DNA from 2 places in the Neorhizobium petrolearium genome. Region 2 is predicted to be linked to the other one. Evidence: predicted binding sites of a transcription regulator. Region 2 holds the regulator's gene; the other holds the start of a gene.
What was found. The regulator PhoB, encoded in region 2, activates phosphate uptake and scavenging genes when phosphate is short. The targets are predictions, from matches to a motif close to TGTCATNNANCTGTCAT.
Positions count from the first base shown of each region.

Region 1: the regulator PhoB is predicted to act here: its motif matches at 1,839-1,855, upstream of phnC (phosphonate ABC transporter ATP-binding protein).

Region 1 is NZ_CP123000.1:5,151,957-5,155,700, reverse strand. It holds gene QEO92_RS24825 (phosphonate C-P lyase system protein PhnL) at 1-548, shown strand, start outside; gene QEO92_RS24820 (alpha-D-ribose 1-methylphosphonate 5-triphosphate diphosphatase) at 535-1,704, shown strand; gene phnC (phosphonate ABC transporter ATP-binding protein) at 1,947-2,771, shown strand; gene phnD (phosphonate ABC transporter substrate-binding protein) at 2,823-3,734, shown strand.
Region 2 is NZ_CP123000.1:1,362,856-1,366,599, forward strand. It holds gene pstA (phosphate ABC transporter permease PstA) at 1-957, shown strand, start outside; gene pstB (phosphate ABC transporter ATP-binding protein PstB) at 993-1,784, shown strand; gene phoU (phosphate signaling complex protein PhoU) at 1,827-2,540, shown strand; gene phoB (phosphate regulon transcriptional regulator PhoB) at 2,583-3,269, shown strand; gene QEO92_RS06960 (winged helix-turn-helix domain-containing protein) at 3,283-3,744, shown strand, end outside.

The sequences.
Region 1 (3,744 bases), 1.8 Mb from region 2:
GGTCTTACCTGCCGCGCGCGGGGCATGCCTATTACCACACGCGGGAAGGCGTCATCGACCTCGCGGCCGCCGCCGATGTCGACATCGCCCTGCTGCGCCGCCGGGAGATCGGTTTTGTCACGCAGTTCCTCAACGCACGTCCGCGCGTGGCCGCGGACGAGATCGTCGCCGAGCCCCTCAGGCTTGCCGGCACGCCGCGCGCCGAGGCCCTATCGGAAGCCCGCCGCTGGCTTGCCGCCTTCGGTGTCAAGCCGCAGCTCTGGCCAGCCTATCCCTCGACATTTTCGGGAGGCGAGCAGCAGAAGGTCAATCTCGCGCGGGCGCTCATCCTGCCGCAGCGCCTTCTGCTGCTCGACGAGCCGACGGCCTCGCTCGACCGCTCGGCGCGCCGGGCGCTGGTCGGGCGCTTGGCCGAGCTCAAGGCCTCCGGTGTTGCAATGATCGGGGTCTTCCATCATCCCGAAGACGTAGCCGGTCTGATCGACCGGGAAATTCAATTGGAAACAATCAGGATTGCAGATGAGGCAGAAGAGGATGTGGTTGAGTGATTTCGAGATCGTCCTGCGCGATCGGGTAATAGAACGCGGGGCCGTCAGGATCGAAGACGGGCTGATCGCCGAGATCCGCGACACGCCCGTACCGGATGCGGATATCAGCGGCGATGGCCGGCTCCTCCTGCCCGGCTTCGTCGACATGCATGGAGACATGATCGAGAAGGAAATCGAACCGCGCGCCAACGTGCGCATGCCGCTCGAACTCGGCATCTACGATCTCGACAAGAAACTCGCGGCCAACGGTGTCACCACCGCCTATGCGGCACTCGCCTTCACGCCGGCTACCTATGGCCATGTCCGCTCCGTCGAGCATACGACCGTGATGATCGAGACGTTGGGGAAAATGCGCGACGAACTCCTCGTCGACCATCGGGTCCATGCCCGTTTCGAGATCACTTTCCCATCCGCGGTGGAAGTCGCCGAAAAGCTGATGGCGGCCGGCGCGCTCGGCCTGATCTCGCTGATGGATCACACGCCGGGACAAGGCCAGTATCGCGATCTCGAAATCCACACCCGCAACATGGCGAAGGCGAGGAAGATCGACTACGCGGCCGCCGTCGAGATGGTGAAGGAACGAATGGCCCAGCGCGAGGCCCATGGCGATGCAACGCATGTCGTTACGGGACTGGCGGAGCTGGCCAGGGACAAGGGCGTCTCGATTGCCTCGCACGACGACGACACGCTCGAAAAAGTATCGCTGATGCACGGCCTCGGGGTGGCGATCAGCGAATTTCCGATCACGCTCGAAGTGGCCGCCGAAGCCCGTCGCCTCGGCCTTGCGACCGCCATGGGCGCACCAAACGCACTGCGCGGCCTTTCCTATTCCGGAAACCTCTCGGCGCGTGAAGCCTTTGCGGCCGGCGTGCTCGATATTCTCGCCAGCGATTATCACCCCTCCGCGATCCTGCCCGCCGTGCTGGCGCTTGCGGAGATCGGCAACGGCGGATTGCCGGCTGCCGCGGCGCTCGCCAGCGCGAATCCGGCGGCGGCCCTCGGACTGTCAGATCGCGGCCGTATCGAAGAAGGATTGCGCGCCGATCTCGTCATTGCGGAAAGAGGCAGAATGCCGAGGTTGCGGGCCACCATCCGAGCGGGGCAACAGGTCTGGTCGGACGGGGTCGTTGGCAATCGTCCCAAAGTGGCTGCGTGAAGAACACTGCAGGCCAGGTCCAAAGGCCCGGCCTGCACGACAGGTGGTCATTTATTCCAAAAAATAAAGCAATCATTTGAAAGTTTCGAACGTTTTTCAAATATTCTGAAATATTTTTTTGAAAATTCACGAAATATAATAATTCTGTCATGCACGACAACTATGAAATACTTCCAGTAGGCAGGCACTGCCATCCCTTCGATGGGAGACCAAAATCCATGTTGTTTTTTTGGATGGGATAGATGCTGGAACTATACTCTCTGAAGAAATCCTTTGGACAGGTGGATGCTGTCGATGATGTGACGGTGACCATCGATGCCGGCCAGATGGTCGGCATCATCGGAAGAAGCGGTGCGGGCAAATCGACACTGCTGCGGCTGGTCAACCGGCTGATCGAGCCTTCGAACGGAAAAATCCTTTTCAATGGGCGCGATATCACCAAACTGAAGGGGCGCGACCTGCGTTTGTGGCGTGCGTCCTGCGCCATGATCTTCCAGCAGTTCAATCTCGTGGAGAGGATGGATGTCCTCACCAATGTCCTGATCGGCCGCGTCGCGCATCAAGGTTTTCTGCCAACGATAACGCGGCACTTCAGCGAAGCGGAGAGGGCCATGGCCGTCCAGGCGCTCGATCGTCTCGGACTTTTGCCGCAGGCCCTGCAGAAGGCGGGGACGCTGTCCGGCGGGCAACAGCAACGGGTCGCCATCGCCAAAGCCCTGGTTCAACGTCCCGAAATCATGCTTGCCGACGAGCCGATTGCGTCGCTCGATCCGGCGAATGCGACCCGCGTCATGGAAGCCCTGCGGAAGATCAACCGGGAGGACGGGATCACGGTTCTTGTCAATCTCCACACGCTCGATACGGCGCGGGCCTATTGCGACAGGATCATCGCCATGCGCGCCGGCCGCATCGTCTTCGAAGGCCTGCCCAACGAGCTGACGCGCGATCGATTGAACTCGATCTATGGCGTCGGCGACGATGCAGACTTCGAAATCGATGAATCCGTGACATCAACAGCCATTGCTCCTCCCGCAGGCTCTCAAGCCAGGCAGACGACAATGGCGTGACGCCAAGCTCCGGCAACAGCGCCGGGTATAATCAATCCCTGGAGAAACATAATGAAGAACGTCCTCTTGACGATGGCCGTAACGGCCGCGCTTGCCCTTGCCGGCTCCGCCCATGCACAGGAATGGAAACAGACCTACAAGACGATCCGCTACGGCGTCCTCTCGGGCGAAAACGAGAAGGACCGCGTCGCCCGCTGGAAGGGCTTCGAAGCCTATCTCGAAAAACAGCTCGGCGTTGACGTCGAAATCTTCACCGCCGGCAATTATGACGGTGTGATCCAGGCACTGGCCGCCGACCAGATCGAATTCGCCTCGCTCGGCTCGTCGGCCTATGCCGCCGCCTATACCGAGACGAATGGCGGCGTCGAGCCGCTGCTCGCGGGCGTCGACAAGGATGGATCAAGCGGCTACTTTTCGGTCGTCACCGTCCGCTGCGATTCCGGTTACAAAAGCATCGACGACCTGAAGGGCAAGGTTCTGGCCTTTGCGGATCCGGATTCCACGTCCGGTTATGCGGTTCCCTATTTCAACCTGGTAAAGCAGGGCTACGATCCAAAGACCTTCTTTTCGGCCGTTCCCTTCTCCGGCTCGCATGAAACCGGCGTGATGGGCGTCTTCAACAAGCAGTTCGATGCTGCTGCCACCTATATCAATACCGAGAAGAACGGCATTCCGCAGCGCATGGAAACCAAGGGCATGATCGCTGCGGGGCAGATCTGTCGTATCTGGCAATCGCCGGAAATCACCAACGGTCCCCTCACCGCCCGCAAGAACCTGCCGGCCGGCCTGATCGCAGCGGTCAGGACCGCCGTCAAAGACCTGCCGAAGAACGACCCCGCCGTCTACAAGGAAATCACGTCCGGCGACCCGACCGTGAACGGCTATATCGAGGTCGACCATAAGCGCTACGAATGGATCATCGAGATGCGCGACTGGCTGAAGAAACAGCGCCGCCAGGGCTGATACGGGAGAA
Region 2 (3,744 bases):
AAGGAGGCTCCCGCCGATCTCCGCAGGTTTGTGATGGCCGATCCGTCGGTGATTGGCCAGACCCATTCCTTTGATCTTCTGGCCGCGGGCCGTATCGACGGATATTACAAGGGGCGCGTGACGATGGAGAGCGCGAAGCTCGACCGCAATACGTCCCCCGAACAACTGATGCTGGCGGACAAGCTCAAGGAGGCGGGCATTCTGACGACCCGTTTCAACTGGAGCTTCTTCACGGCGCCGGACGCCTCCGATACCCGGCCTGAAGCGGCGGGCCTGGGGATTGCGGTCATTGGCTCCGCCTATATGATGCTGATCGTGTTCGTCCTGTCGCTGCCGATCGGCGTGGCTGCATCAATCTATCTTGAGGAATTTGCGCCGCAGAACCGCTTCACCGATCTGATCGAGGTGAACATCTCGAACCTTGCCGCGGTTCCCTCGATCGTCTTCGGTATTCTGGGCCTTGCCGTACTGATCAATTTCTTCGGTCTGCCGCAATCGGCGCCGGTTGTGGGGGGGCTTGTTCTGACCCTGATGACGTTGCCGACGATCATCATCGCCACTCGCGCCGCCCTCAAGGCCGTTCCACCGTCTATCCGCGACGCAGCGCTCGGTGTTGGCGCATCGAAGATGCAGTCCATCTTCCATCATGTTCTGCCCTTGGCGATGCCCGGTATCCTGACGGGGACGATCATCGGGCTGGCCCGAGCTCTCGGGGAGACTGCGCCTCTGCTGCTGATCGGCATGGTCGCCTTCGTGCGCGAATATCCCGCCGGTCCGCCGGATGGCTTCTTCGATCCGGCGTCGGCGCTTCCGGTCCAGGTCTATAACTGGACGCAGCGCGGCGACCCGGCATTCGTCGAACGTGCGTCCGGTGCCATCATCGTGCTTCTGGTATTCCTGATCCTAATGAACCTGGTCGCAATCATTCTTCGCCGCCGCTTCGAGCGCCGTTGGTAAAGGGGTGTGTAATGATGAATAATATCTCAACGACGATGACGACGACGCCGACGAAAGCTCCACTCATGAATGAACCGAAGATTTCCGCCCGTAACGTGCAGGTTTATTACGGCGAAAAGCACGCCATCAAGGATGTCAATATCGATATCCGCCCTCGGTCCGTGACAGCCTTCATCGGTCCGTCGGGCTGCGGCAAATCGACGTTCCTGCGTTGCATCAACCGGATGAATGACACGATCGCCAACTGCCGTGTCGAGGGCAACATATCGATCGACTCGGAGAACATTTACGATCCCAAGGTGGACCCGGTTCAGCTGCGCGCCAAGGTCGGCATGGTGTTCCAGAAGCCGAACCCTTTCCCGAAGTCGATCTACGAGAACGTCGCCTATGGCCCGCGCATTCATGGTCTGGCGCGAAAGAAGTCGGAGCTGGACGATATCGTGTCTTCGGCCCTGCAGAAGGCAGGACTGTGGGGCGAGGTGAAGGATCGTCTCGACAGCCCAGGTACGGGCCTTTCCGGCGGTCAGCAGCAGCGCCTGTGCATTGCGCGCGCCGTTGCCGTCAGCCCGGAAGTGATCCTGATGGACGAACCCTGTTCGGCGCTCGATCCGATCGCCACCGCCAAGGTCGAGGAGCTGATCCACGAACTGCGCGAAAACTTCACGATCGTCATCGTGACGCACTCGATGCAGCAGGCGGCCCGCGTATCGCAACGCACTGCCATGTTCCATCTCGGAAACCTGGTTGAGGAGAACGATACCGACAAGATGTTCACCAATCCGGATGACCAGCGTACGCAGGACTACATCATGGGCCGCTTCGGCTGATCGCCGGTTGCGGGCCCTTTCTGACAATCTGAGGATAAGACCATGTCTTCGACACATATCCTGTCTGCCTATGACGACGAACTGAAATATCTGAGCCGCCGGATTTCGGAGATGGGCGGGCTTGCGGAGCAGATGTGCGCGGATGCAGTGCGGGCACTGGTCAATTCCGATGCCGCCCTTGCCCAGAAGGTGATCTCCGACGACGTGATCCTCGACCATGCCGAGCGCGATATCGGCGACAAGGCGATCGTGACGATCGCCCGCCGCCAGCCGGTTGCGGGCGACCTGCGCGACATCGTCGGATCGCTGCGCATCGCCTCCGATCTGGAGCGGGTCGGCGACCTCGGCAAGAACACTGCCAAGCGGGTGATCGCGGTGCAGGGCACCGGTGTGCCGCGCAAGCTCGCGCGCGGCATCGAGCACCTGTCGGACCTGGCGCTGACGCAGCTGAAGGAAGTGCTGGACGTCTATTCTAGCCGTTCGGCCGAGAAGGCGGAGGCGATCCGCATCCGCGACGAGGAAATCGACGCGATGTACACGTCCCTGTTCCGCGAGCTTTTGACCTACATGATGGAAGATCCGCGCAACATCACCACCTGCACGCATCTTCTGTTCTGTGCCAAGAACATCGAGCGTATCGGCGACCACGCCACCAACATCGCCGAGACGATCTACTACATGACGACCGGCGCCCAGCCGGAAGGCGAGCGTCCGAAGGACGATACGTCGAACACGCTCGGCGCGATCACGGAATAATGGCGCCGAATGACGATGGAATGGTGACGGAGCTAAGACGGAATGCAGCCGAAGATCGCGGTCGTGGAGGATGAGGAGGCGCTGAGCGTGCTTCTTCGCTACAACCTTGAAGCGGAAGGTTATGAGGTGGAGACGATTCTGCGCGGGGATGAAGCCGAGATCAGGCTTCAGGAACGCACGCCGGATCTTCTGATCCTCGACTGGATGTTGCCCGGTGTTTCCGGCATCGAACTCTGCCGGCGGCTGAGGATGCGGCCGGAGACGGAGCGACTGCCGATCATCATGCTGACGGCGCGCGGCGAGGAGAGCGAACGGGTCCGCGGGCTTGCGACCGGCGCCGATGACTATGTCGTAAAGCCGTTCTCGACGCCGGAACTGATGGCGCGAGTGAAGGCGATGCTGCGGCGCGCGCGTCCGGAAGTGCTGTCGAGCGTCCTGCGCTGCGGCGACATCGAGCTGGACCGGGAGACGCACAGGGTGCATCGCAAGAGCCGCGAAGTGCGGCTCGGCCCGACGGAGTTCCGGCTTCTGGAATTCCTGATGGCCGCGCCCGGCCGGGTCTTCTCGCGCTCGCAGCTTCTCGACGGGGTGTGGGGCCACGACATCTATGTGGACGAGCGCACCGTCGACGTGCATGTCGGACGCCTCAGGAAGGCGCTCAACTTCTCCAACATGCAGGATGTCATCCGCACCGTCCGCGGCGCCGGATACTCGATGGAAGGACACTAGGGAGAGCACCGCGATGGGAGCGCGAGTTGTCGTGGTGATCGATGGCGATGAAACGCTGCGCGAAGTGCTGCGGTTCTCCCTTGTCGATGAAGGTTTCGACGTGACGCTGCTTTCGGCGGGCTCCGAGCTGATGGAGCGGTTGGTTTCGAGCCTTCCCGATGTACTGGTGCTGAGTTCGTCCCTTCCGGGGCTGAATGGCATCGAGATCTGCCGAAGACTTCGTACCGAACCAGCAACGATGCGGGTGCCCGTGGTCCTGCTTGTTCCGGCGGAAAGCGAGAGCGACAGGCTGACGGGTCTCGCTGCCGGCGCGGATGACTGCCTCGTAGAGCCATTCCCCTCCGTCGAGCTTGCCATAAGGGTGAAGAACCTTCTTCGCCGCATGCATCCGAATCTTCTGAGCCATATGATCAGGGTCGGAGACCTGACCCTCGACCGCGAAGCACACAGGGTCCACAGGCAGAAGAAGGAAGTC